2 regions of the Yoonia sp. 2307UL14-13 genome follow, and region 2 is predicted to be linked to the other one. Evidence: riboswitches for the same ligand, from Rfam matches in the RefSeq annotation. Region 2 holds a riboswitch; the other holds the start of a gene.
The links. Region 2 has a riboswitch for cobalamin ahead of V8J85_RS08605 (HupE/UreJ family protein). Riboswitches for the same ligand answer to the same signal wherever they lie in the genome.
Positions count from the first base shown of each region.

Region 1: linked by a shared signal. The riboswitch ahead of V8J85_RS18255 (DUF1636 domain-containing protein) and the one ahead of V8J85_RS08605 (HupE/UreJ family protein) in region 2 are both predicted to bind cobalamin.

Region 1 covers NZ_JBBIFZ010000009.1:136,804-151,212, forward strand. The annotation lists gene V8J85_RS18185 (TonB-dependent receptor domain-containing protein) at 131-2,197, shown strand; gene V8J85_RS18190 (hemin-degrading factor) at 2,255-3,301, shown strand; gene V8J85_RS18195 (heme/hemin ABC transporter substrate-binding protein) at 3,301-4,161, shown strand; gene V8J85_RS18200 (FecCD family ABC transporter permease) at 4,165-5,244, shown strand; gene V8J85_RS18205 (heme ABC transporter ATP-binding protein) at 5,247-6,062, shown strand; gene V8J85_RS18210 (bleomycin resistance protein) at 6,059-6,454, shown strand; gene V8J85_RS18215 (hypothetical protein) at 6,451-6,834, shown strand; gene V8J85_RS18220 (MotA/TolQ/ExbB proton channel family protein) at 6,831-7,424, shown strand; gene V8J85_RS18225 (ExbD/TolR family protein) at 7,414-7,785, shown strand; gene V8J85_RS18230 (ExbD/TolR family protein) at 7,785-8,183, shown strand; gene V8J85_RS18235 (energy transducer TonB family protein) at 8,186-9,067, shown strand; gene V8J85_RS18240 (FecCD family ABC transporter permease) at 9,465-10,472, opposite strand; gene V8J85_RS18245 (ABC transporter substrate-binding protein) at 10,525-11,460, opposite strand; gene V8J85_RS18250 (ABC transporter ATP-binding protein) at 11,457-12,257, opposite strand; gene V8J85_RS18255 (DUF1636 domain-containing protein) at 12,254-12,649, opposite strand; cobalamin riboswitch at 12,769-12,986, opposite strand; gene V8J85_RS18260 (hypothetical protein) at 13,361-13,558, opposite strand; gene V8J85_RS18265 (hypothetical protein) at 13,623-13,862, opposite strand; gene V8J85_RS18270 (hypothetical protein) at 13,917-14,324, opposite strand; gene V8J85_RS18275 (hypothetical protein) at 14,369-14,409, opposite strand, start outside.
Region 2 covers NZ_JBBIFZ010000002.1:238,240-252,648, reverse strand. The annotation lists gene V8J85_RS08660 (phosphate ABC transporter substrate-binding/OmpA family protein) at 1-1,352, opposite strand, end outside; gene bluB (5,6-dimethylbenzimidazole synthase) at 1,572-2,195, opposite strand; gene V8J85_RS08650 (Lin0512 family protein) at 2,195-2,557, opposite strand; gene V8J85_RS08645 (Lin0512 family protein) at 2,554-2,898, opposite strand; gene V8J85_RS08640 (YrbL family protein) at 2,946-3,614, opposite strand; gene cobO (cob(I)yrinic acid a,c-diamide adenosyltransferase) at 3,671-4,279, opposite strand; gene V8J85_RS08630 (nucleotidyltransferase family protein) at 4,279-4,920, opposite strand; gene cobN (cobaltochelatase subunit CobN) at 4,922-8,698, opposite strand; gene V8J85_RS08620 (hypothetical protein) at 8,767-8,955, shown strand; gene V8J85_RS08615 (GNAT family N-acetyltransferase) at 8,958-9,410, opposite strand; gene cobW (cobalamin biosynthesis protein CobW) at 9,407-10,465, opposite strand; gene V8J85_RS08605 (HupE/UreJ family protein) at 10,544-11,185, opposite strand; cobalamin riboswitch at 11,296-11,512, opposite strand; gene smc (chromosome segregation protein SMC) at 11,748-14,409, shown strand, end outside.

The sequences.
Region 1 (14,409 bases), on a different contig from region 2:
AATATCTTGACAAAAAAAGTAAGGTAAGAGATACAATCGGTCAGAGCCCGCGTTCACGCCAGCCAAGCACTCATAAAGATAGCCAAGTCTGCAGAGAAAACTGCCACGAGGCAGTTGCTGGAAGGGAATAATGGAAAATAGTATTAAGGTTACGGCATTTGCCGTGCTTTCTGTCGCGAGCCCATACGGTGCAGCCGCGCAGGACTTGATCGCTCCAGAAGGAGAGCTGATCGGGACGGCCATCATTGGTGACAGTTTACGCGGTGTCGCGACGGATACTGCGGCGCCGGAGACCGTCATCGATCAGGAAGAACTGGATGCGCGGCAGGCCACAACGACCGGGCAGCTTTTAGATACCGTTCCAAATGTGACCTTGTTGAACGGCAACACGCCGCAGGGTGGCGGTGTGTCGATCCGCGGTTTGGGCAGCCAAGCGGGGCTGTATTCGAGCGACGGCACGGTCTCGATTGTTGTGGATGGTGTGCGCAGCGGGTCGGAAGAGATTTACCGCAATGGATCTATCCTCGCCCTGGAACCTGAGCTGTTCAAAGAGGTCGAGGTGACCCGTGGCCCGTCAGGCGGGTTCCGTTATTCGAGTTCCGCTGTGGGTGGCACGATCGAACTGACAACGAAGGATGCCAGCGACTTTCTGGAAGACGGCGACACGTTCTCGTTCCGGCAAAAGCTGGGATACGAGGTGAATGGCGAGTCGCCGCTTGCGACGTCGATCCTGTCCTTTGCGCCCACAGAAGACTTTGAGGCCCTGCTGTTTTTGGGTGGGCGCAAGTCTGAAAACCGCGAAGACGGGGATGGCGACGACATCTTTGGGACGGAATTCGAACAAGCGTCAGCGTTGGCCAAGCTGTCCTATCAGATAGGCAGCGCGAGCCGTTTCACCCTGGCCTATCAGCAAAACCAGATCCCTGAGCGGGACGTTAACTACAATGTCTTCGATCCGGACATCGACAGTGCGTTCGGGCGTGTCGATCGGGATATTGAGGATACGACGGCATATCTGGAATATGCATTTGATCCGGTTGATAATGCTCTGATCGACCTGACTGCTCGCCTGCAATTCAAGCGGGAAGAGGTCGCGATTGATCCGATCGACCCCACTTCAACGTCTGGTCTTTTGCAAGCGGACCACCTGACCGAGACAACGTCGCTCTTGCTTGAAAACACATCCCGCTTTGACACGGGCGCTGTTGGCCACGAACTTTTGACCGGACTTGAGGTCGGTCGCCGCGAGCGTAGCTCTGTCGTCGATGCAGGTACCAATGACGGTAGCGCGCCCGGGGGCACCGATGATTTCGTTGCACTCTTCCTCCAAAACGAGATGCAGATCGGAGAGAGGCTGACAGTTGCCCCTGCGCTGCGCTTCGAAGCACAACGTTTGACATTCGAGAATAACCCGCCAACGACCGCCTTCGGCTCTCCGCTTGTTCCGAACGGAACCGAGGTTGAGGACACAAGCTGGACCGGCGGCATCAGCGCGATGTACGACATCACCGAGACATTTGCGGTCTTTGGAACCGTTGCGCGCAATGAAAACCTTCCGGTTCTTGACGATGCCAATAACGAGGTTGCGCTGAACACAATCGAACAGGCGGATACGGTTGAGGTCGGTGTTTCTTATGACGGGTTTGATGTTTTTGCCCGCGACGACAGCTTTGCGGCCAAGCTGACGGTTTATCAGACGATGATCAGTAATGGCCGGACTTATTCGGCAGGTATGGGCCGCTTTCAGTCAGAGATTGAGCTGCAGGGCGTCGAGATTGAGGCGTCTTATGTCCATCCGCAGTTCTATCTGGATTTGGCAGCCGCTGCGAACCGGGGCGATGTTAAAGAACTGTCCGACGGCACAGATGTCGATGATTTCTTCGAAGAAAGCACCGCTGACAACATCGAACTGACGGTTGGCCGGCGCTTTCTGGATGATGAGCTGAACGTTTTCTTCACCATCGATCATAGCTTTGAAAATGACCGAACAGAGGCTGTAGACGGTCCTACGGCCCCATCGGATGCCTATACGCTTTATGATCTGGGCATCGGATACACGCCGACGCGCGGTCCGCTTGCTGCGACAGAGTTCCGCGCATCCATCGATAACATCTTTGACGAAAGCTACCGGCAATATGGCTCTTCTCGCAATGGCGAGGGCCGCAACATCACTTTGTCGGTCGCCCGCACATTCTGACTGAGGCGACGTAAGAACGATGGCCCTTCGCCATCACATGCAAACGGGAGTTAAGACATGGCGCAAAAGCAGACAGCAGACGCGATCCGCGCGGCGCGCAAGGAAGACCCAAAGTCCCGTGATCGGGACTTTGCTGACCGGCTAGGGATCAGCGAGGCGCAGCTTGTCGCCGCTCATCTTGGTGATGGTGTTCGGGCTATTTCGCCAAATCCAGATCAGTTGATGCCCGCCATCAGTCAGCTTGGCGAGGTCATGGCGCTGACCCGCAATGAAAGCGCCGTTCACGAGCGGGTGGGGACTTATGGTGAATATCACAGCGGTGCCCATGCCGCGATGGTGCTGGGGAAAGAGATTGACCTGCGTATCTTCCCCAAACACTGGACCTATGGTTTCGCGATTGATCAAGAGACCGACAAAGGGCGGCGTCGGACATTACAGGTCTTTGATGCAGCTGGGGACGCTGTTCACAAAGTGTTTTTACGGGAGACCTCGAGTCACGACGCCTGGGCGTCGGTCGTTGACAGTCTTGCCGTTGAAGGCAGCGACACGCTTGACGTGGCCGCGCGGACACCGACCGAGGCGGCGATTGAGAAGCCAGCCAAGCGCGATGCGCTTTTGACTGAATGGGTCAAGATGACTGACACGCATCAGTTCATGCGGCTGACGTCAAAGCTGGGCATAAATCGGTTGGGGGCGTACCGCACCGTCGCAGGCACGGATTGGGTCAGGCCGTTGTCGACTGATGCACCGTCTCAACTGCTGAACGCGGTCGCGGATGCCGGGCAAGAGGTCATCCTTTTCGTGGGCAATCGCGGGATGATCCAGATCCATTGGGGGCCGCTGATCAACATCAAGCCAATGGGGCCTTGGCTGAACGTGCTGGATGAGCGGTTTGATCTGCACCTGCGTGGTGACCACGTCGCTGAGGTCTATGCCGTCACCAAACCGACCAAGCGTGGTGCCGCGCTTTCGATTGAGATGTTCGATGCGGCGGGCATGCTGATCGCGCAGGTCTTTGGTCAGCGCGCCGGAGAAGATGATGACCTCAAGGCCTGGGAGGCCATCGTTGACGCCTTACCCACGAAGACGTTGGAGACAGTCTGATGATCCGTATCACGTCATTCGCTGCGATCTTGGTCAGCCTGCCTGTCATGAGCCTTGCCGAGCGATATCCGTCAGCAGATGCCATCGTCTCTGTCGGCGGGCCAATCACGGAAATCATCTATGCGTTGGGCGAAGAGGACCGCATCATCGCCCGCGACACGACATCAGTGTTCCCCGATGAAGTCAGTGATTTGCCCGATGTCGGTTACATGCGACGCCTCTCGGCAGAGGGTGTTTTGTCGGTCGGTCCTGACCTGATCATCGCCCGGTCAACCTCGGGCCCGGTAGAGGCTTTGGACCAACTGCGGGGGGCGGCTGTCCCTATCGTGTTTGTGGAAGATGGCTTTACGCCTGATGCTGTGATCGCATCGGTCGGGACCGTGGGCGAGGCCTTGGGCGTTGAAGACAAAGCCGACGCTTTGATCTCGCAACTTCGGGCGGATTTCGCCGACCTTGAACAAAAAAGGGATGCCAGCGACACCCCCATTCGCGTTCTCTTTGCACTGTCTATTGACGGTGGCCGTCTAAATGCGTCGGGTAGTGGAACCGGCGCTGACGGGATCATCACCTTGGCTGGTGGCGTGAACGTGATGGCCGACGCCTTTGAGGGCTACAAGCTGGTCAATGATGAGGCCATTATCACGGCTGCGCCGGATGTGATCATCATGATGGATGGGCGCGGTGACCATGGTGGGCGGGCCGAGGAAGTGCTTGCGCTACCCGCTGTGTCATCAACGCCTGCGGGGGAAAACGAGGCGTTTATCACAATCCCCGGGGCCGCGTTGGGCTTCGGGCCGCGCACACCGCAATTGGCTGGCGAACTTCTCGCGCAATTGGAAACCGTGGCGAACGGAGAGTAGGGCGTGGCAGTGACTTCAGTGCTCTCCGCGCGATCACACGCGCCAAAACGTGGCGGCGACCGTCGGGTTTTGGCGCGTCTGCTAACGCTTTTCCTGGCGGTATTTTTACTGCTCACCGCTCTCCTCAGTCTTGGCTGGGGTGCGGCGTCTGATACGGATGTGATTGGTGCGATGCTGGGACGCGATGGCGTCTCTTTGCGCGATCAAACGATTGTCTGGGATATCCGCCTGCCGCGTGTGTTTACCGGGTTGCTGGTCGGCGCGGCCTTGGCCGTGTCAGGGGCGATCATGCAGGGCCTTTTCCGCAACCCACTTGCCGATCCGGGGCTTGTCGGCGTCAGCGCAGGCGCGGGGTTCGGCGCCGTTCTGGCTATCGTTCTAGGCGGCTCCGCACCTTTGTGGTTTCAGGCGATTGTGGGATACTACATGGTCCCACTGGCCGCCTTCTTTGGCGGTTGGATCACGACCTTGTTGCTTTACAGCGTTGCCACACGAAACGGTCGGACATCGGTCGCGACGATGCTGCTGGCGGGTATCGCCCTTGCGGCGTTGACCGGCGCGCTTACTGGCATCTTGGTCTACTACGCGACGGATGATGAACTGCGCGACCTGACCTTTTGGGGGTTAGGATCGGTTGCCGGAGCCAATTGGCAAAAGTTCTGGTCGGCAGCACCTTTGATCATCATCTGCCTTGTCGCCGCGCCATTTCTCGCGCGCAGCCTCAACGCCCTTGCCTTGGGCGAAGCCGCAGCGGGTCATTTAGGCATCCGCGTACAATTGATGAAGCGGGTCGCGATCCTGACAGTCGCCTGCAGTGTCGGCGCCGCAGTCGCCGTCACCGGTGGGATCGGCTTTGTCGGCATCGTCGTGCCCCATCTTCTGCGCCTTGTCCAGGGGCCGGATCACAACGGCCTTTTGATCAATTCGGCCTTGCTGGGTGGTGTGATGTTGCTGTTTGCCGATGCCATTTCACGCAGTGTTATCGCGCCCGCCGAAATGCCAATCGGTATCATCACAGCCGTGATCGGCGGCCCGTTCTTCCTGTGGATTTTGATGCGCAATCGATCATTGGTGGACCTTTGACTATGGTGTTGGTTGCAAAAGATATCAGCGTCCATTTCGGCACAACGCAGATCCTGGACGCGGTCGATTTCGAGGCCGCGGCTGGCGCATTCTCAGCGATCATAGGGCCGAACGGGTCGGGCAAAACCACGCTTTTGCGGGCGATGACCGGGGAGATAGCGTATGACGGCGCTGTGTCGGTCAATGGCCAGGATATCAGGGAAACAAGCGCTGATGTGCTCGCCAAGCAGCGCGCCGTGCTCGCGCAATCCACCCAGCTTGCCTTTCCCTTTACCGTGCTCGAGGTCGTCCGGCTGGGCCAAACCGCCGGGGTCGCGACCGAGGACCCAACCCATGCCGGTGATCTTCCATTCAAGGCCTTGGACCGCGTTGGCTTAGGTGGCTTTGAGGGGCGGTTCTATGCGGAGCTGTCTGGTGGTGAGAAGCAGCGGGTGCAGCTTGCCCGTGTCCTCGTTCAGATTTGGTTACCGGTCCTGGATGGCAAGCCCCGTTGGTTGTTTCTAGACGAACCCGTGTCGTCCCTCGATATCGGGCACCAGTTGATGGTGATGCAGATCGCCGCCGACTACGCGCAGGCTGGTGGCGGTGTTGTCGCCGTGATGCACGATCTGAACCTGACGGCCATGTTTGCCCAGCGCGTCACGCTTTTGTCGCAAGGTCGCTGCCTTGCATCCGGCTCACCGCGCGAGGTGCTGACCGATGCAACGCTCAGCACCGCCTATGGCTGCGCGCTGGCGGTCAATACGGCGCCGGCAAACGGGACGCCGTGGCTTTTGCCCCATGCCGCGCAACTCACCCATCACGGAGCAGCGATATGACTAACGTTGAAGCCATACCGATCATGCGATCGCGGAATTTGGATGAGACAACGGCCTTTTACGGCACGCTTGGTTTCACGCCCGAGCGCTTTGGCGATTACCTGATCCTGCGCAGGCCAGGGATCGAACTGCATTTCTGCCCGCCTGATCACGATGACGGGCGCGAGACGGAAAGCTGCTGCTATATCCGCGGCGGCGGCATCGACGCCTTGCATGCGGAATGGACCGCAGCTGGGATCAAGGCGCTTTCACCGATCTATCATCGCCCATGGGGGATGTACGAGTTTTATATCAGCGATCCGCATGGGTGTTTGATGAAATTCGGCCGGTCGGACAGCGAAGGAGCGCCGCCGCAATCTTTCCTGCCTAACCATCCTGGAGACGCCACATGAGAAAGCTCTTGCTTGCCATCGCCTGCCTATTGCCAGGATTTGCCTTGGCAGATGGGGTCACCATCGAGTTGAACAGTCTGCAACCCCAAGATGACGCCTGTCGCTTTGTCTTTACGGCGCAATCCGCGTCGGGCGTCGATGGGTTGGTCCTGGAAACGGCACTCTTTGATACCTCTGGCGCGGTCATGATGCTGACGCTGTTTGACTTCATTGATCTGCCCGCTGGCAATCTGCGCGTGCGGCAGTTCGATATTGCGGGTCAACCTTGCACCGAGGTGGGGCGTATCCTGTTCAACGGGGTCGACAGTTGTGAAGGCGTCGGATGCGGTGAACCATTATCGGTCGTTTCCCGCGTCGACAGTGTGGAGGTGCTGGGATGATTAAACTTGCGCAAGAGCGTTTCGCGCAGCTGCTGGAACTTGGTGGGCCCGTTGTGGCGGTTCTGGTCGGACTATCGATCTTGGCTTTGGCCGTGGCCATCTGGAAAGCCATCGTTTTCCTCATGGTGGGTGTCGGGCGGGGCGCGGAGCAAGGCTTTGTCGCTGAGATTTTGGACAGCTTACGCGTTGTCTCGGGCCAAACGGAAACCGTCCGTGCCGATGCGACGGCCCGGCTTGATGCGGCATTTGGTGAGGTCGCACGCGGTCTGCGCGTGCTTGATCTCACGGCGCAACTTGCCCCGCTTTTAGGGCTGTTCGGCACCATCTTGGGCATGATCGAGGCGTTCCAGCAGTTGCAGGCGGCCGGCAGCACTGCCGATCCGTCGCTGTTGGCCGGGGGCATTTGGGTTGCGTTGATGACAACAGCCGTGGGCCTTTGCGTGGCCATCCCGGCCTCGGTTCTACTGGCGTGGTTCGATGCGAGCCTCATGCGACATCGGCTTGCTGCGAATGTCGCGTTAGAGGCGCGGTTGGGCGGCAGCAATCCAACGCCATCCGCAGCCAGGCAGGCCTTGCAACATGCAGGTTAGACCACGCGCGCGCCTGCCGATGACATCGCTGATCGATGTTATCTTCCTGCTCTTATTATTCTTTATGCTGACCTCAACGTTTTCGCGGTTTGGCGAGATCCCGATCACGCTTGGGGGGACCGGCGCCAATGCAGCGTCGAGCGACACCGCGCCTCTATTCGTGCGCATCACGGTAAATGGCCCAAGCCTCAATGGCACTAACGTCGCTTCCGCTGATCTGGCGGATCAGATATCGGAGCGATCAGACAGCCCACCCCGCATATTAGTCACGGCCACATCAGAGGCATCGGCGCAATCACTGGCCGAGACTTTGCATGCGTTGCGCGCGATCCCGGATGCGCAAATTGTGGTGCTCAATTAATGTACTCCCCATCGGCAATAAGAGCGACCCGAGAGAAAGGGGAGCCAACGCTTCCACTGATTAACATCGTCTTTCTGATGTTAATTTTCTTTCTCGTCACCGCGCAAATGGCGCGCCCGCTTGACCCGGATATCCAACTCATTAACACAGATGACCCGGCCTTTGTCCCTCCGCCAGATGCGATCGTGATTGATGCCGCTGGCGACATCACATTTCGTGGCCAGCCGTTATCAGCCGATGCAGTTCTAGCGATTTTGCAAGCGGAACGTGATGGCGATATCAACGCGCGCATCCTGCCTGACCGACGGGCGCCTGCAGAGCTTGTTATTTCAGTCGCACAGGAATTGCGGGGCGCAGGCGCGCAGAGCGTGTTTATCGTAACGGAACAGGCGCTTTAGCCATGGGGCGGGTGATCTTCGCTCTGGCCGTTCTGGCATCCATTGGCGTTCACACTGTCATCGCCGGTATGTGGTCAGATGATGAAATGGTCGTCGCTGGCGGCGACGTTGCAGGTGAAGTCGCGCTTGGCACCAGCTTTGCAGACCTCGTCGCCGGCACATTAGAAAGCGCGACACCCGATGGTGAGATATCACCCATCGCGACGACCGCCCAACCGGTTCAGCCGCAACCGCGGGAGATCGTAAGACCGCATGTTACTGCAACAATAAAACCTATCAGCGCTGCGAACGCAGAAACAATTGAGAATACGCAACAGATCAGATCACCTAAAGTCGCAAATACAGTGGCACTTCAAACAATCAGCCCGCGCGCATCAACGGATACCAACAGGCCAACAGAAGCGCGGGACGCGCTTGCCGTTGCGACTAGCCAACGACCGACCGCACGACCATTGCCAGCGGAGAATGCCGAACGCGCCACCGAAGAGGCTCAGGTGCGGCGGGGCAATGCTGAGGCTAGCGCAGCCAGCGGCCAACAATCCGGCAATCAGACCAGATCGACAGCGCAATCCTCAGCGACCCGACAAACGACGTCGCGGGTCGTTGGTCAGGGCGCAATCAATGACTACAAGTCTCGGGTCGCAGCTCGCGTCATCCGCGTAGCCGAGCGAATGCGGTCGAGGGGCTCTGTGGGCAATGTCGTTGTGAACATGCAGATTTCGGCGAACGGTGGGTTAGCAGCCGCGACCATCGCCCAAAGTTCGGGTAATGCAACAGCCGACGCTATCGCACTCGATGCGATCCGCCGCGCAGCGCCCTTTGATCCAACACCGACTGGCCAAGGCCTGTCGGTTGCCTTCGCAGTTCAACTTGTCTCAAGATGAGATAGCCGATGGCCAGATTGACCGGCAACTGACACCTTAGATGCTGCCAACTGATGATTGCGACATTGGAGCGTCAGCTTCTTGAGAAGAATGCTCAACGATGAGTTCAACGAAGAAACCACGCCTATTCTGAATACGCGAAGGTCAATACAGCCCTGTCCTTGTCATCACCAAAAGGCCGATCTAACCAGCCCAGTTGTGTTACGGCGGAAGGGTGGTGTGTCTTTGGTAAGAAGAAGCTTATCCCGCTCAAAGAAGCTGCCGTTCGCAGTCCAGAGTGGTCATTTGGTCACCTGTACAACGCCGGGCCAAACCAAGCTCTCAATCACAATTTCTGATGTGAGAGGTCGCCAGAAAAGTCTGGTTTAATCCGTCCAACAAGGCTTTCGGTTCTTTGTCAGCTGCCACGTTTACGTCCCAGAAGCCAAACGAAGAACACCCCGCCAGCCAGTCCTGTCACGATGCCAATCGGCATGTCTTCCGGGGCCATGACTGTGCGAGCGGTAATGTCCGCCCAAAGGAGGAACACAGCCCCGATCAGGGCTGAGCCGGGCAGCACACGGGCGTAGTCGCCGCCCACCACCATACGCACCACATGGGGCACCATGAGACCGACAAAGCCGATGATGCCGGAAAACGCGACCATGACACCGGTGATCAGTGCACCGACGACAAAGACTGACATTCGGAACCGGGAGACCGGGATGCCAAGTGTTGATGCGGTTTCGTCCCCAACTGTCATGGCATTCAGGTCTTGGGCTTTCCACATCAGCCATCCTGCACATAAGGCAAGGATAAATAGTGGGTAGATCAGTTGGCTCCATTGCGCCAGGCCGAGACCGCCAAGCATCCAGAAGACAACGATATGGGTGGCCTTGGGGTCGGCGAGAAAGATCAGGACATTCGCGCAGGCCATGATGATGAATGATACGGCCACCCCGGCCAAGACCAGACGATCGGCGCTTGTCGCATCTGCAAACCGTGACACACCGAGGACAATGAATGTTGCGCCAAGTGCGCCAACAAAGGCCAGCAACGGGACGGTCAGCAGGCCAATGAACAGCCCAGTATGCAAGAGTGCCAGGATCGCCCCGAACGCACCGCCAGAGGAGATGCCCAGGAGATGCGGGTCGGCCAGCGGGTTGCGTGTCACAGCCTGAAGGCTGGCCCCCACCATCGCCAGACCAGCCCCGACCATCATGGCCAGCAATGCCCGTGGGAACCGGATTTCCCAGACAATGGCCTCCCGGCTACGCGACCATGTTTCTTCGATGATCCCCGGTGAAAGTTTGTTGAGGATGACGCCCCACACTGTGCCCAACGGAACTGGGACTGCTCCGACTGAAATGGCGAGGGAGAGCGAGATCACAAGCAGGATTACCCCACCGACAAGAAAGGCGAACATACCGCCAAATCTGCGGGAAACCTGTACGCGGTTTGTGATCTCACTCATCAGATCATTCGACCCAGAAAGCTTCGGCCAAGGTCTTGATCGCCTGGATGTTACGCGGCCCAGGTGTGGCTTCGACATATTCCAAGGTCACAAAGCGATCATTCTTAACCGCGTCCAGATCAGCGAAGGCCGGGTTTGACATCATGAACTCGCGCTTCTGTTCGGCGGTCACTTCGCCATAGTTCACGATCATGATGACCTGTGGGTTGCGCTCGACAACCTCTTCCCACGTCACGGTCGCCCAGCTTTTCTCGAAATCGTCCATGATGTTGACGCCACCTACTGCCTCAATCAACGCGGTCGGCATGGCGTAGCGGCCAGCGGTGAAGGGCGTGTCTTCACCACTGTCATAGACGAACACGCGCAGGGGTTCACCGGTTTCCAATCCATCTGTGAAAGCGGCGAGGTCCGCACGGTAGCCATCCACGAGTTCGGCGGCCTTGTCTTCAACATCGAAGATAGCGCCAAGGTTCATCAGGTCAGCATACATCATATCAATGCTGGCCTTTTCGGTCTCCATAATGTGGGTGCAGGATTCGGTCAGTTCGTAGACCTCAATGCCGAAGGGTGCCAAGGTCTCTGGTGTGACCTCACCGCCCACCTTCATGCCGTAGTTCCACCCTGCAAAGAAGAAGTCGGCATCGGCTCCGACCAACACTTCCTTTGATGGATATTGCGCGGACAGTTCGGGCAGTTCCTCAACGCCAGACCGCATTTCTTCATCAAGAGTTTTCCATCCAGAGATACCCGTATAGCCGACCATCCGATCAGCAAGGCCAAGCACCAGCATCATCTCGGTCAGGTTCACATCGTTCGATATCGCCCGTTCGGGTGGCGCATCGAAAGTGACAGTACGGTCGCAGCTTTGCACGGTCGTTTCGGCAGCGGCGGCACCGGCAGCAATAATCAGTGTGGTCGATGCCAAGAAGAGCGTCTTCATGTGTGTGGTCCTTTGTTCTGAAGATGGAATGTCAGGTGATCAGTATTGCTGCGGGAAAGCTGTTCCCGCTGCGCGACGACTTGGAAAGCATCAGAGACGGCGGCCTCTGACAGCACTTGTTCTGGAGGACCGAAGCCGACAGTTTGGCCGAGTTGGATCAGCAGAACATCGTCACATACGCCTGCCGCGAGGTTCAGGTCATGCAGCGATGTCACGATGGTCAGTGGCAAGTTGCGGATCAGGTCCAGCACCTCCAACTGATGACGAATGTCGAGATGGTTGGTCGGCTCATCAAGGATGAGAAGGCGCGGTTCTTGCGCCAAGGCCCGCGCAACCATCACCCGCTGACGTTCCCCGCCTGATAGGGTGCCCAGATGGCGGTCAGCCAGACCACGCAGGTCCAGGCGGTCCAATGCATCATTGATAATGTCTTTGTCACGGGAGCCAGTGTTTGCACCGAACCCTCGCCTGTGCGGTGTGCGACCCAAGGCCACGATCTCGCCCACGGTCAGGGCAAAGTCGCTGGGCTGCTCCTGCAATACAGCGGCGATGCGTTGCGCAACAGACCGTGCCGATAGCGTCCAGATGTCCTCTCCGTCCACGCACACTGTGCCAGTCGTCGGGCGGTGAAACCGGTAGAGCAACCGCAGCAGCGTCGTTTTCCCGGCACCATTTGGCCCAACGATGCCGAGTACACGCCCCGCCTCCAACGCAAAACTTGTTGACCGCAGCAGCGGACCAGCGCCGCGTCCTGGTGACCATGAAAGGTCCTTCACAGAAAGGGTGGCAGCGCTCACGAGGCCCGAACCTCGTCTTCTTCGATGGCCATGATCGCGGCGGGCACGCGGGCCAGTGTGGACTTCCGCAGCCTTCCTGGGCGATCCACAGACGAACACCAGCCATCATGCAGATAGGCATATTGCTTGGCGAAGGTCACAAGGTCGTTGATGTCGGTATCGGGGTCGATATCGCCGAAGAGATACGTCGCCTTCTTCGTGCCGTGATAGGCAACCGTACACGGGTGATCGCAGCCCGCCATGCAGGCGACCCCGGATATCTCGAACGCCTCCGGAACGGCATCTCCAGCTTCGGCAATGGCCTGCCGAAGACGTTCGATCAGTTCATAGCCGGGGCGACACTCAGTCCCTTTGTGCCGACAGGATGTACAAATTGTAATGCGATGATTCATCAGGCCCTCCGCCTCTCAGACGGGCGAAGGAAGAACCATTTTGTGGGCGGAAAGACCGCTTTGCCATCATATGCTCCTGACCAGGCACCCCGCCTGCATCGTGTTGAAACGCCGACATGCAACACATGCCGGTGATGGCAGGTCTCCTGACTTGCGGGTCACGGCTTCCCCGAACCTTCCCGGACGCTGGGTCCAGTGGTTAACATCGGGGTCGCTCTCCGCTCACAGTTGCGGGGGCAGTCACGGATTTGGTGCCTACAAGGCTACGCCGCACCGTGTTCCCTTTTCATCTCATCAGCACTTGGGGCGTCCGAGAACCATCAGCGTCAAAAAATCGTAAAATATGCAGATGGTCAATGTCTGGAATGGATCGCGATGCTGCCACTTGAGCTATCGATGGCAAAGCCCGCTTTGTCCGCCAACTGCATATTCGACCGTGGTAAGACTTTGCGCTCGCGGCGAATGGCCGGTCTGGTGAAGCTGCAGTGCGGCACCGGTCACTGCGACGAATGTCTCTTAAGCTAGGTTCCGTAGCTTTCGAAACGTTCCAGCATGTCGGAGAAAAAAGAGCGCTCCCATTCGTTTACGTTGCCGTTCTCGAGGCGATCACGGAGCTGGGCTTTGATCTGATCAGTGCGTTCCTGCGAGATTGGCATTCAGATCCGATCTATTTCCCGTGGCTGAGGGAACAGCCCCTGATGGATAGACCCACTAGCCCGCCCTTTCAGCGGTGTCGGCCTCTTCAAGGAAATCATCAATGCCTTGTTTTTTCATACGACGCGCCCAGGTCACCTCTGCGATTGCTCTGTCAATCTGCATGGCATCACCGGAAGCATAGCTGCGCTTTATAAGCTCCAACTGCGCATCAGCATCGTTGGCCAGAGCAAACTCGTCAGTGTCTGATGTCATGAATGCCTCCGAAATATGTCTTTATTTTCTTATCTCATACCAAAGATCTGAGATAGGGCTTGTCCTAGTTCCAATTGATCTCTTCGAACGAAGCAATCATTTCGTCCACCCAGCTCGAGTCTTTGCTCTTGATGAGTACGGCTGCTGGAAACTGCGCCATTGGGGCCATATCGCTATCGGGATCGTCGGTTGGCATATAAAAGCTCAGCCCACCGGCCTCATCCACGATCAAGGCGGAAGCACCCTCTGGCAGGATCGATCCATGGTCTGCGTTGATCGGTGTCATCGACTTGTTCTGCTCCATACAGCGGTGCCCGCATCCCTTGCCCGAGGAAATCAGTTCAACGTCACAGGGTCTCTAGATTTCCGCAAGCACTTCATAGTCAGAAATCAACTCGACATAATTGGCCAGATCGCCAAGCGCTCTGCTCCGCAATTCAGACTGCGGTTTCTCAACAACCTCGACCTGCAAATAATCATATTTCTCCTCTAGGCGCACCTTCGCGCCGCAGGCCTCAGCAATGCGTTCGATTGACCAGGCCCACTGGTCCCAATGATTGCGGTGCGGCCACCTAAAGTCACCGAACATGAATTCCTCGGGGCCTTTCAATGGATGCATCTCGGCATCAACACTCGCCAACGTGGTGCGGAGATTGTCCAGCGCTCTGTCAGCGCCAACATCCGTATCGGCAAGTTCGGCACCCAAGACACGGACAGCTGTTTTTGCTGCGCCGGCTGCTAACACTACATCACCATACATCCTCATGCCTACCTCCATTTTTGATCAGTCTCATCTCGTATCGATTTTTCCTAAGTGCCCTTGTACCAATGTGGCCCACTTGATGCTTCGC
Region 2 (14,409 bases):
ATCGTGGTGTCGGCGGGCTGCTTTTCCAGATAACGCACAAGCCGTTCAAGGTTCAGCATACCCCGCTGCCCCAGATTTTCCGAACCCGTCTGAAAACGGAACGTCGTCGAGAGGCGATCGAAGTCGACCATCAATGACGACATCTCTTGCATGACGTTGCCTTCGAAAGCGTCGACATTTCGGTCGTTCAACTGCGCTGCCCGATCGCTGTCGGCAGCCTGCGCCCGTCGGTCGACACCCAGGTTGATAAAGCCAGCCTTGGTGATGACTTCCTCTGCCGGTGGCGAAATCGCGTAGTCCAGGAAACGCCGCACCGCAGGGTCACTATTGTCTTTGTTGTAAAGATAAAGGGGGCGCTGCAGGGCATATTCTTCGGTTCTGGCCGAGAAACTGTCAGGCGTCATGCTCAGGCCGCATTCATTGATCAGCTTAACCGGCTGGGCCCCACGCTGAAAGGCGAACCCGGAATAACCGATCGCGTTGACATCGCTATTCACGGTCGCAGCCATGTCGTTGTTGTTCTGCGCCACGATGCCGGATGTCGGCACAGCCGGGATGTCGCTATTGAAGACAGTATTATTGAAAACGTCGCGCGTATCGGACCCTTGGGCGTGATTGACGATCGTGATGGGCGCGTCGTTTCCGCCGACATCGACCCAGTTGGTGATCTGTCCCGCATAGATGCTGCGCAACTGATCGAGCGTCAGCGTCTCGACCGGATTGTTCGGGTGAACGATGACGACCAGCGTGTCGAGCGCAAGAATGTGTTCTTGCGAAGGATCGATCATGTTTCCGGCACCCTCGCTGCGCAAGGCGCGGGCTTCTTCGGGCAGAATGCGACGGGCGGACATACCGATCGCCGCAGAACCGTCAAGCAGGGCTTCGAAAGCGTCTGCAGACGAACTTGAACTGACAAGGTAGGCGCCCATCGGTTCTCCAAAGCCTTCATCGGCGACCATTTCGGCAAGCGTGCCGTTGCCATCGCCAGTTGATGTGATGGTGGCCAAGGCTCCACGTGACGCGGCATAGCCTGACAAGAGAAGCGGCATGATGCCCACGCCCAACGTGTCCGACCCCGCCAGCGTCACATCAGCTTTGGTCGTGCCGAATGTCGGGCAGGCATCGCCAATGCAGCTGACCCGGGAGGCCGAGACCCGGATGTCGCCCAGGCCAGTCTTGATGACATAGCTGTTGTCCACGAAGTCGACGAATTCACCGACGATGTTCACCGTGCCGTCCGCCGAGCGCAAAGTGATGTCCGCGGGCATCGCGACATTGGGAAGGACAAGGGCGGCCGACAAGGCCAATGCTGACGCAAGATTGTTTTGTGATGAGAGTCCGGTCCGCGACATCTCGTTCTCCTGTGCAATTTCTTTAGGGATTGAAACGGGGAACTCGTCATGCGGTGCCGATACCTACCCGTGCGTCGCACGGCATAGTTGTCTCACCTTACGTCAAGCTAGGAATGAAATATGTGCGAATTTGGGCGGAATCTGGCCCATTTGATGTGGCCGGATTTTCCGCCACGAATAACGTTGACCTATTTCCAAGAGGCGCGGGTCATTGTGTCGTCAGGCCTTGATCCAGGCGGAGTCAGCACTGGTTTGCCACCCCCGACGATGCAGTTCAGGCGTCTGGTTCACCTCGACGGGATAACCGATGCATAGGTAGGCGGTCAGTGACCATGTCTCCGACACACCCAACGTCCGGCAGACCGATTGCGGATCAAAGATCGAAACCCAGCCAACCCCTATATTTTCCGCCCGTGCAACCAGCCAAAGCGTATGGATCGCGGCAACAGTGGAATAGTTCAGCATTTCCGGCATGGTCTGCCGTCCCAACCCATGTCCGGCCTTGGGGGCGTGATCGGTGAACACTGCCAGATGCAGGGGCGCTTCACGCAGACCGGCCAGTTTGAGCGCATTGTAGGCCTGCTTGCGGTCATCGTCGTAAATCTCGCCCGCTGCTTCGTTCGCACCTTCGAAATTCGCGATGATCTGTTCACGTAATGCGGGTGTGACGACTTCGACAACCCGCCAGGGCCGGGCGTTCCCGACGGACGGGGCCAGATCCATCGCGGCCTGTAGGGTTTTCTTGATGCGTTCCGGAATCGGATCGGTACGAAAGTGCCGAACGTCCCGCCGCCAATTCAAAACATCCCAAAGGGCCGTTCGGTGCGATTCCGTCAGTTCCATCAGGCCTGTTTCCACATTCCCGCTTGCGACGGCAGGAATGCTTCGACCGCGGCTGTGGCGATGACCGCCGTGTCACCCGTTTCGTCATTGGGCACGTTCAGCCCGCCTTTGACCACGCTGACAGCCGCCCGTCCGCGCGGCAGACCCGATTTCAAGGCATCGGCGTCGATCTTGTCCGGCTCTTGCACGGCGATCGTGACCTGCACCCGCATGTCGCGATGATCCAGGCCGATGCTTGGAAAAATCGGCAAGGTCGAGTGCCGGATGGCATCTTCGATCGCGCGCCGGGCGGCCTTTTGGTAATCCATCCCGTGCAGATCGTTGCCCATGCCCATTTCGATGATGATGCGTTGCTCGGTCATGTGCGCTCCATCTCAAAAGCCACGTTGATCGCGACATTGGCGATGATCGTCGGGTTCCCGTCCGGGCGTGGCATGTCGAGGCCGCCATGTTCCGCGCGGATGGTGATCTGGCCATAGGGGAAGACATCGCGGAGCGCTTCGGTATCCACCTGATCGGGCTGTTGCACACCGATCTGCACGTCGATCAGCATCGCCTCTTTCGGAAATCCGAACAGTTCTGCCATGTTGATCGAATTATGCCAAAGCGCATCCTGCAAACCGCGTCGGGCCGCCTGGGTATAATCCTGACGGCGCAGGGACGTGCCCATCCCGAATTCGGTCAAAACGCGGTGTTTCGGCATGGTGCGTCCTTCTCTCTGTTTCGGGATGTCTTAGCGCAAGAACGACATCAGCGCGAGAACCGAAGCGTCTTCGGGTCCCAAATCAGACCTGTATTGCGGGCCAGCCGTTTGCAGCTGTCGGCAAGGCCCAACCGGTTCGACCAGCTGGCCATGGACCGGACCGGGATCGCGTGGATATCGCCGAAGCCATCCACCAGAACGCACTCCTTTGGTCCCAGGCCGCTGCCATTGTCGCGTTGGCCGAAAACAAAATTGTTCGGGTTCATATCGCCGGCCCGGACGCCGTGTTGGAACAGGCGCGCGATCGTGTCGTTCAACAGCGCGATGTGGTCGTCGGTCAGTGTCCCATTCTTGACCTTCCGACCCAGCGTTTCGCCCAAATTGCCATCGGGCGTCATCACGCGCTCGGTCAGGCAGCCAAGACCTGCGTTGGTCGAGACGAAACCGAACATGTGTGACATCGGCGCGTGAAAACCGGGCTCTGGATGGCGCAGCATCACCCGCAGATACTCCATGTATTCCTTGCGGATCTGGCGGATGCGGGTGCTGGGAAACCAACGGTCCATGAGGCCGTTGAACGTCTTGCGCCGGGGCTGGTCGCGATCGGGCTTCAGCACCTTGATCAGTTTGGTGGGATCCGTCGGATGCAGATACACGTCGCGCTGCACGCCGCTCGCCACGAGGTTCGATGGGGGAAGAAACAACGCATGTGTCATCGCCCCGTTACATACGAAGCGGGCCGGTCCATTCAAGTGACAAATGTCGACGCTGCTTAGAACTCAACACCGATCTGCGCGGCGACCCCTGACCTGAACGGATGCTTGACCAACTCCATCTCGGTCACCAGATCTGCCAAATCGATCAGATCCGCATGTGCGTTGCGCCCCGTCAGGACGACATGGGTCATCGTGGGCTTGTGGTCGCGCAGGAAGGTCACGACGTCAGCCGCGCTGACATAATCGTAACGGATCGCGATATTGATCTCGTCCAGCAAGACCATCTTGTTGGTCTCGTCCAGGATCAGCTCTTTCGCCTTGGCCCATGCGGCTTGCGCCATTTCCGTATCGCGGGATTTGTCCTGGGTTTCCCAGGTGAACCCTTCGCCCATCGTGTGGAAGGCGCAAGTATCGCTGAATTTGCCAAGGATCAGGTCCCGTTCGCCCGTCGACATACCGCCCTTGATGAACTGGACAACGGCACATTTCATGTCATGGGCGATACAGCGAAAGATCATGCCGAAGGCGGCAGAGGATTTGCCCTTGCCCTTGCCGGTATGAACGATGATCAGCCCCTTTTGGTCGGTCTTGGTCGCCATGATCTTGTCACGGGCGGCCTTTTTCTTGGCCATCTTGGTGGCGTGGCGATCTTCTTCTTCGGTCATCAGCGGGCTCCTTTCGTCTTTTCGGGCCAAGGGATAAAGGTCAATTCCGGCCAAAGCGCCATCTGTCGCGCGGCCTTTGTATCATGGGTGGCGCGGTTGTCGCGTTTGGTATGGGGCACGAGGCGAAAGCCGAAGACGTCGTTCAGGCCGAAAGGGGCGTAGATGGTGAACGTCTCGTCCGCGTTCAGGCGCATGCCGATTGCATGGGTCTTCGATGCAAAATTGTCGATACCGTCGGTGCTTTGGGTCAAGGCATCGTAGTCCTGACCAAAGTGATCCTTGTACCAAAGATGCACGCGCGCCTGATTGCGGACTTCAACGGGGACGGCGGTGTCGAAATGCTTTGCCGCCCTTTGGATCATACGATCTTCGGCGTCGTAGCTGGTATCAGGGTCGAAATAGAACAGATCGATATCCTTGACGCCATAAAGGGTGGGCCGTCCTGTCAGGTGGTTCCAGACCTGATTGTAGATCGCGCCCGAGACGATCCACCAATCCGGCAGGTCCAGATCTCGCGCCTGACAGAACGCCGTCATAAGTGGCGGGCAGGCGCTAACGATAGAGATCAAGGCCTGCTTTTGTGCCGCCTCGCCTTGATCCGCATATCGCAGATGGGGGCTGTAGGGTGGGTTCTGACCCATCCTAAATCAAAAGACCCGCGATGCGCGCGCGCGCAGAATTGGACTTGGGTTGCCAGAGGTTCCGGTCGATCGCCTCTTGCAGGCGCTGCGCGATTTCCCGCAGTGCGGGCGCATTGGCGTCGGCGATGAAATCACGTGTGGCCTCATCTGCGATGAACGCCTCTTCAACCAAGTCGAAGTGATGATTGTGCACGGCACCGGTCGTGGCGGCAAAGGCGAAGAGGTAGTCCACCGTGGCGGCGATTTCGAACGCACCCTTGTAGCCGTGACGTTTCACTCCGTCGATCCATTTGGGGTTCACGACGCGGCTGCGCACCACCCGCCCGATTTCGTCATCCAGCGTCCGGATGACGGGGCGTTCGGGGCGGGAGTGGTCGTTGTGGTAAATCGGGCGGTCCTGTCCCTGCAGCGTGCTGATGGCGGCCGCCGCCCCGCCTTCGAATTGATAGTAATCGTCGCTGTCAAGAATATCGTGTTCCCGGTTGTCCTGGTTTTGGACAATGGCCTCGGTTTGGGACAGGCGTTGTTCCATCGCACGGCGATCCTTGCGCCCTTCCGCCCCGGCACCATAAGCAAAGCTGCCCCATTCCAGATAGGCCTCGGCAAAGTCCGCTTTGTCGGACCAGATGCGTTCATCGATCAGGGCTTGCAGCCCGGCGCCATACGCGCCGGGTTTGGACCCGAACACCCGGGCCCTGTCCTCGCCACCTTTGGTTCTGGCTGCCGCGGGGTTCAGGTCAGCGGGCTCTTCAAGATCTTGGACAGCGCGTGCGGCTGAGTCGACAAGTGCGATCAGTTGCGGGAAGGCGTCGCGGAAGAAGCCGGAGATACGCAAAGTCACGTCGACGCGCGGGCGACCGAGCACGGTTTGGGGCAGGATCTCGAATCCCGTGACCCGCCTGTTGGCGCTATCCCAGGTGGGTTTGACACCCATCAGTGCCAAGGTTTGGGCAATGTCGTCACCACCCGTACGCATATTTGCCGTGCCCCATGCGGTGATCAGCATGGTCCGCGGCCAGTCGCCATGATCCTGCAGGTGTTTGTCGATCAGCAGGTTCGCAGATTTCCACCCCAATGCCCAAGCGGTCGGGGTGGGTACGGCCCGGCTATCGACGCTGAAAAAGTTGCGCCCTGTCGGCAGCACATCGAGCCGCCCGCGGGTCGGGGCACCGGACGGGCCCGGGCTGACGAAGTGCCCTGAAAGGGCGGTGAGGAGGGCCGACCCCTCTGACCCGCCGCAGGCCTGAATTGTCGGTAAGATGGTGTCCCGAATTTCTTGTAGGACGGCCAGTGACGCTCGCGGGGTGAACCCCACATCGCCCCACCCGCCGTCCCGCACGAGTTTTTGGCTGAAGTTTTCGAGACGTTCGATGGTGTCGCCGTTCGTGCGCCATGTGCTGCTGTTGGCGAGGATGCCGGGTTTTTCTTGCGCAGGTGCGGCCATGTCGCAATCGAGCGGGTCGATATCGAGGTTCAGGTCTTCGGCGAGCGCGCGCAGCAGCGATGCATTCGCCCCCTTGCCGTCCCCGCGCGGCACCCGCGCAAGGGCGATGGCAAGGTCACGTTCCTGCTGGCCTTCCGGCGATTGCCCGAAGACATGCAGCCCGTCCCGGATTTGCGCCTCTTTCAATTCGCAAAGATAGGCGTCGAGCTTCCCCAGATCACTGTCGCTGTCGCCGGTGAAGCCTGCGTCTTTGGCAAGCCCCGTGACCTCTGACAGCGACAGGATTTCGCGCCGTAGATGGTCGATCCGGCGCGGATCGACGCCCGCCGCCTCATAGTATTCATCGACCAGCGCCTCCAGATCGCGCAGGGGGCCGTAGCTCTCGGCACGGGTGAGTGGTGGTGTCAGGTGATCGACGATCACCGCCGAAGTGCGTCGTTTCGCTTGCGTCCCTTCGCCTGGGTCGTTGACGATGAACGGGTAGATATGCGGCGTGGGGCCGAATACGGCCTCGGGCCAGCAGGTTTCCGACAGCGCGACCGCCTTGCCCGGCAGCCATTCGAGGTTGCCATGCTTGCCCATATGCACGATCGCATCCGCCCCCCAATGGTGGCGCAGCCAGAAATAGAAGGCGAGGTAGTTGTGCGGCGGCACGAGGTCGGGGGAATGGTAGGTGTCGGTCGGGTCGATATTGTAGCCACGCGCGGGTTGCAGGCCGACGACGGCATTGCCGAAACGGTAGATGGACAGGGCGAAACCTGTGCTTGTGTCGGGGTTGGATGCCTCCGGCGGTGGGTGAACGGTGTCTTGCAAACGCTCCGGCGGAGCGTTTGAGCCGTGAACGGGCGGAGCCCCGGACTCTTTTGAACAAAAGAAGGGATCATCTTGCGCCTTGCCCCAACGGGTCGTGATTTGGTCCTTGATGTCCCATGGCAAGGCTTGGAAGTATTGTTGGTAGATGTCGAGCGAGAGGAATTCACCGCCGTCCTTGTCCGCCCGGTCGGTCAGCCAGTTGGTGGGGCCGTCCATGATCTGTTGCATCAAGACCGCGCTGTCTTTTGGGACGCTGACGTCGTAGCCCTCTGCCTTCAATAAGTTCAGAACATGAACCGTGGCAGCGGGCGTATCGAGGCCGACACCATTGGCGAGACGTCCGTCCTTGTTAGGGTAGTTGGCGAGGATCAGGGCGACTTTCTTGTCCTTGGCTGCGGTTTGCCGGAGTTGCGCCCAGTTTTTGGTCAATCGGCTCACGAAATCGATCCGGTCGCCGCGCGCCTGATAGGTCGCGATGGGGCATTCGGTGGCTTCGTCAAAGAACGCCTCGCCCTTGAAACTGACCGCGCGTGACAGGATGCGTCCGTCGACTTCGGGCAGGGCCACGTTCATGGCGATGTCGCGCGCCGTCAGCCCATGCTGGCCGTCGGCCCAAGTCCCCTCGGCCGCGCCGGACAGGATGACCTGAAAGATCGGGGCGTTGTTGGCGAGTAGCGGGTTTTCGGGGCTGTCTTCGCCATCATGGGGGGAGCCCACAGCAAAAGCGGTGCAGTTGAGGATCACATCCGGCGGGGCGGCATCGAACAGTGCCTTCAAGGTTGCGGTGCTGACCGGGTCCTTGAGGCTGGCGACGAAGATCGGCAGCGGGTTGAGCCCCGCACGGGACAGACTGCGGGTCAGTTTGTTGACCGGGTTCAGGCCGCCGCCCTGTACCAGTGCGCGGTAAAAGATGATGGGGACGATCGCGGCGTCTTTGGTCCATGACGCCTGAGCTGCGGCGAGGTCGGCAATCCCCGAACCGGGCCAGTAGACGCCGGAGCGCAAAAGCGGCGCGGGTGCGGCTGGTTTTTCGCCGCCATCCAACACCACTTGCGCATAGGCCAGCAGGTTGGCGCTGTTTTGCGGGCCGCCTTCGATCAGGTAGGACCAGAGCGTGTCGTAGTCCTCTTCGCTGACCGTCGACAGGCCGCGCAGCTCAGGGTCGGGTTTGTCATCACCCGGAAGGGCTGCGAAGGGCACGCCTGCCTCGCGCAGGCGGGCGGCATATTGGGTCAACCCGTATTTCCAATAACCAGCGCCACCGAGGATACGCGCGATGACCAGCCGCGATTTGGTCGCGCAATCGTCGAGGTGCAGATCGACCGACATGGGGTGGGTCAGGTGCATCAGATTGGCAAGGCGCAGGGTTGGCGGGTCGGCCATCTCGGCGCGCGCGTCGGAGAGAGCCGCGAGTTCTGTGTCGGCGGCGGATATGATGACCACATCGGCGGGGGTCTGGCCAAGGTCAACAGGCTCTGTGCCGTCGTTGATCGCGCCGGGGATTGCGGCCAGAAGGTGCATCAGGACTGGCCGCCCTGGCCGCGGGGCCTACCTGATGGTTGAAGAGAACGAAGCGCGAGGGTTTCGCAATGCCGGACGACAAAACCGAAAAGGTGGATGATTTGCGGCCGACTGCCGAGGAATTGAAGCGGCAGCAGCGAAAGGCACGCCAGACGGGCGCGCATCCGATGGACAGGCCCGCCGATCCTGCCGAACATATGGACGAGGATGAAGCGAAAGGTCGGACCTTGCGTGATCTGGACAAGCGTCCCGACTGACATCAAAGCGCCTTTTCCATGAAGATTGACCGCGTTGCCGTGGCATAGGGTCCGAACGCATCGCAAGTGGTGTAGCCGTTGCGTGCATAGAGTTTGAGCGCGGCTACGAGCGCGTCACCTGTTTCCAGCTTTATCCGGTCCAGCTTTTCCTCGCGGGCCTGATCTTCGATCTGACGCAAAAGCGCATCGCCGACGCCTTTGCCGCGCGCCTCGTCGGCGACAAACATGGATTTGATCTCGCCATAATCATGGCAGTTTTTCAGCGCGCCAGTGCCCACGATGGTGTCGCCTTCGCGCGCGGTGAAGAAATGGATGTCATGGGCAGCGAGGGCGTCGAAATCGAGAAAGAAGTTCTCTTCAGGCGGGAACAGCGATTGCATCAGCGCATGGCTTTGTTCCAGCAAGGCCATGGCGCCGGGGTGGCGGGGGTCGTTGCGCTCGACGATGATCATCATCGCGTCAAGGCGGCGGCGATCGCCGACTGATCAAGGCCCGCTTCGCCGATCACGACCAGCCTCGTTTCGCGCGGGGCGTCGCCGAAGGGCTGGTCGAAATAAGTGTCGACCCGCGGGCCAACGGCTTGCAGCGTCAAGCGCATCGGTTTGCCGGCGACCGCGACGAAGCCTTTCAGCCGCAGGATATCGTGCGCGCGGATCGTATCGGCGACCTGTACGGCGAAAGCATCGGCGTCGGCGATTTCGCCACGGGTCACCATGAAGCTCTCGAATTCGTCATGGCCGTGTTCGTGTTCATGATCGTGATGGTCATCGTCATCATGATGATGGTGATGGTGGATTTCATGACGGTTGGCGAGGTCGTTTTCCGCCCCCATGCCCTGACCCAGCAGCACGTCCACGGGCAAAGCGCCCATGGCGGTCTTGACGACCTGCACACCGTCGCGGGATTCCGATTTGAGGCGCATGGTCAGTGCGCCAGCCTCTTCTTCGTTCAGAAGGTCGGTTTTGTTGACGACGATCATGTCGGCGCAGGCGACCTGATCTTCGAACAGTTCCGACAGCGGCGTTTCATGATCGAGGTTTTCGTCCTGCGCGCGCTGCGCGTCGACCGCGGCGACGTTGTGCGCGAACCGGCCGTCGTGGACGGCGCGGCCATCCACAACGGTCACGACCCCGTCGACGGTCACCTTGGTCGAGATGCCGGGCCAGTTGAACGCGCGCACCAAGGGTTGCGGCAAGGCGAGGCCAGAGGTTTCGATGACGATATGATCGGGTTTGTCGTCGCGGGATAAAAGCTGTTCCATGGTTGGGATGAAATCATCTGCGACGGTGCAGCAGATGCAGCCGTTCGAGAGCTCGACGATGTCATCCTCGCTGCAGGTCTCGTTACCACAGCCTTTGAGGATGTCGCCGTCGACCCCCAGATCGCCGAATTCATTGATGATCAGCGCGATCTTTTTGCCTTCGGCGTTCTGCAGCATATGGCGGATAAGGGTTGTCTTTCCGGCGCCGAGAAAGCCGGTGACGACGGTAGCAGGGATTTTAGCGGGCATGAACCTGTCCTATGGGATGTGACCAAACGGAATGACGGTCCCTGCGGGACCGCCATGCGGCATGTTTTGTTTGGCGCTTTAGGCCGCGATCATCGCCACCAGCGGCCCTTCGACGATTTCCAGGGCGAGGAAGATACCGACACCTGCGACCATCGCCCCACCGAGGCGGGCGTTTATCGCAGAAGCCTCGGACGCGCCCAGCTTTTGGACAACCCAGCCGGCGGCGATGGCGATCAGGTATTGGATCACCCCCAAGCCAAGCAGATAACCGATCAGAACGGCGCCACCGACCCCACCTTCTTGTTCCGCTATGGATCCGCCGAAGGCAGAGCCGTGGAACAGACCGAAGATCGCGAAAAGGGCGACGGCGGTCGTCGTGCCAAGTGCTTTGCCAGAGAGGACAATACCGCCTAGAACGATCAGCGACAGGACGATGACTGTTTCCGCTAGCGGCATTGCGATACCTGCATACATCAGGCCACAGCCGACCAGCATTGCAGCGATGTAAGCGGCAGGCGTAATCAGCTTGCGCCCGGTGAAAAGGGCCGCGATGCCCATGGCCACGACGAAAAAGAAGTGGTCAAAGCCCAGCACGGGATGCCCAACACCGGACAGGACACCATGCGCGAATGTCTCCATCGGCATACCGTTCAGCGGATGGTGGGCCAAGGCAGGTGAGGCGGCGAGGCTGAGGCCCGCGGCGGTCAAGATACGTTTCATGTCGTCCCCTTTGGATCGCAGTAAAGGGGGAATTTCATGGAGTGGTCGCGGTGTTCACCCCGGCCAGAACCCCCACGGAACACCCCGTCCGTTGTTGTTATCCGGTGCCTTCCCGACGCCGGTGTATGGCTGGTCTCCTGGCTGGCGGGTCTGTGCGTGTTGCGGCCTTCCCAGGGGGTTCCCAGTGGCATTGTCGCAAACGCTCACCGCATACAGTCGCGGGGGCGGCTGTGGCTTGGGGCCTCTGATTTGGATCGACCCGTCCACATTCCCATTTGATCCCCTGATGCTTGGCATCGTCGGGGAACCATACGTGAAATGTTGTGCGCCTTTGCATGCTGCGGCGTCAAGGTGCAATGCGACTTTCGCAGGGTCGGAACCGGCGCGGGCGGCGAAATAGGGAGCCTCCGGCGGGAGTATTATGGCGAAATGATAAGGTGAAGCGCAATATCTTGTGGATAAATCGCCTGATTTGACCCTATCTAGCTTGCCTGCGTTGACTCGGGGGGCGGTGCGGGGACAGAATTTGTCAACTTGAGGGAATCAAGAGCAGGACATTGCCGTGCGGTTTAGCAAGCTACGACTCAATGGCTTCAAGAGTTTCGTCGATCCGACCGATCTGATCATCGCCGATGGTTTGACCGGGGTGGTGGGCCCAAATGGCTGCGGCAAATCCAATCTGCTGGAGGCTCTGCGCTGGGTGATGGGCGAGAACCGCCACAAAGCGATGCGCGGCGGCAGCATGGAAGACGTGATCTTTGCCGGGGCCGCGACGCGGCCTGCCCGGAATTTTGCCGAAGTGTCACTGATCATCGACAATGGCGAGCGGCTGGCGCCCGCGGCCTTTAATGAAAATGACAACCTGGAGATCATTCGCCGGATCACCCGTGATGCCGGTTCGGCCTATAAGGTTGGCGTGAAGGACGTCCGCGCGCGCGACGTGCAGATGTTGTTCGCAGATGCGTCGACCGGTGCCCATTCGCCTGCTTTGGTGCGGCAGGGCCAGATCGCGGAATTGATCAATGCCAAACCCAAGGCGCGACGCCGTATTCTGGAAGAGGCAGCGGGAATTTCGGGCCTCTACCAGCGCCGTCATGAGGCGGAGCTGAAGCTGAAAGGGGCCGAGACGAACCTGATCCGTGTCGATGACGTGATCGAGCAGTTGGCCAATCAGTTGGGTCAACTGGCCCGACAGGCGAAGCAGGCCGCGCGCTATCGCGAGATCGGAGAGAAGCTGCGCAAGGCCGAAGGGATGCTGTTGTTCCGCCGCTGGAAAGAGGCGGATGAGGCGTTGCTGGCGGCGTCCGAGCAGTTGCGTGAACGCACGACCGCCGCGGCGCAAGCCGAGAAAGCAGCGCGTGAGGCGACGAAAGGACGTCAGGTTGCGGAAGAGGCGTTGCCGCCCTTGCGCGAGGAAGAGGCAATCGCGGCGGCTGTCCTGCAACGTCTGCAGGTACAGCGCGATACGCTGAAGGATCAGGAAGAACGCGCGCTTGAGATGATCGAAACGCTGCGATCGCGGATCGATCAGTTGGGCCGTGATATGGAGCGTGAAAGCGGCCTGAACAAGGATGCGGGCGAGACGATCGAGCGGCTGGAATGGGAAGCGCGAGAGATCGCCAAGGTCGGCGAAGGCCACGAGAAGAGGTTGGAGGAGGCGCAGGCCGGAGCGCGGGAAGCGGCAGGTGTTTTGCAGGAACGCGAGGCTGATCTGGCGCAGTTGACCGAGGATGTGGCGCGGTTGGCGGCGCGGCATCAGTCCGCTCAAAGGTTGCTGGACGATAGCCGCACGACGCTGGAGAAAAGCGAAGGTGAGGCGGCGCGGGCCAAAGCGGCTATGGCCGAAGCGCAGGCAGCGCAGGAGAAGTCTTCGACTGACTTTGCGGCGGCGGGTGAGGCGGAAAAAGCCGCCGTTGCCGCAGCTGAAGCGGCTGAGATTGCGCTGACCGAAGCGGAAGTCGCGCGGAGTGAGACGCAGGGCCGGGAGAGTGAGGCACGTGGTTTGCGGTCCGAGGCTGAGGGTGAGGCGAATGCCCTGCGCGCTGAGGTCGCAGCACTCGCGAAACTGGTAGAGCGGGATACGGCTGAGGGTGGCCAAGTCCTTGATTTGCTGCGCGTTCAGGGTGGCTATGAGAAGGCGTTGGGTGCAGCTTTGGCTGATGATTTGCGGGCGCCTGCGGTGGATGGCGACGCGAAGTCCGGCTGGGCTTTGCTGCCTGGATATGCCGCGCCGCAGACCCTGCCGGATGGTGTGGCAGCCCTGACGAATTACGTCACCGTGCCGGAGGTTCTGGCGCGCCGTATGGGGCAAGTGGGTCTTGTCGATCAGGCGGATGGGCCACATTTACAGGCGGATTTGAAGCCGGGGCAGCGGCTTGTGTCGGTTGATGGTGATCTGTGGCGCTGGGATGGGTTCCGGGCCGGGGCCGAGGATGCGCCGTCGGCGGCGGCTTTACGGTTGCAACAGTTGAACCGCCTGACCGAGCTCAAGCGGGATTTGGAAGAGGCGAATGCGACAGCCGTTGGGGCGGCGCAGGCGCATGATGCGCTGACAGCGCTGCTGAAAGAGCAGACGGAAGCCGACCACGCGGCACGGGCGGCCCGTCGCGACGCCGACCGCGCCGTCACCGATGCGAACCGTGCGGCGAGCCGGGCGGAGGCTGATCTGAACCTTGCCAAAGGGAAACTCGAAAGTCTTGGCCTTGCCGTGACTCGCCACGAAGAGGAGGCCATGAATGCCCGCAAAGCCTTAACAGAGGCTGAAAAGGCCGCGCGCGATCTGGGTGATCTGGATACAGCGCGGGCGGGCGTCGAGGACGTGAAGATGACCGTCGAGGCCGCGCGCATCACCATGATGTCGCGCCGCTCGGCGCATGATGAGGTGCGCCGCGAGGGCGAGCAGCGGTTGAAGCGGTCCCAGGAGATAATCAAAGAGATTTCCGGTTGGAAGCACCGGTTGGAGACAGCGAACAAGCGGACGGCGGAGCTCGCCGAGCGCAAGGCCGCGTCCGAGGCGGAACTGGCCGAGGCGACGGCGGCGCCGGAACTGATTGCAGCCAAGCGCGCGGAACTGGCTGATGCGATCGATGAGGCCGAGGCGCGGCGCCAGGGGTCGGCGGACAAATTAGCCGCGGCTGAGAATGCCTTGCGCGATGCGGGCCATGAAGAACGCGATGCTGAGCGTTTGGCCTCAGAAGCACGCGAAGCGCGCGCGCGGTCCGAGG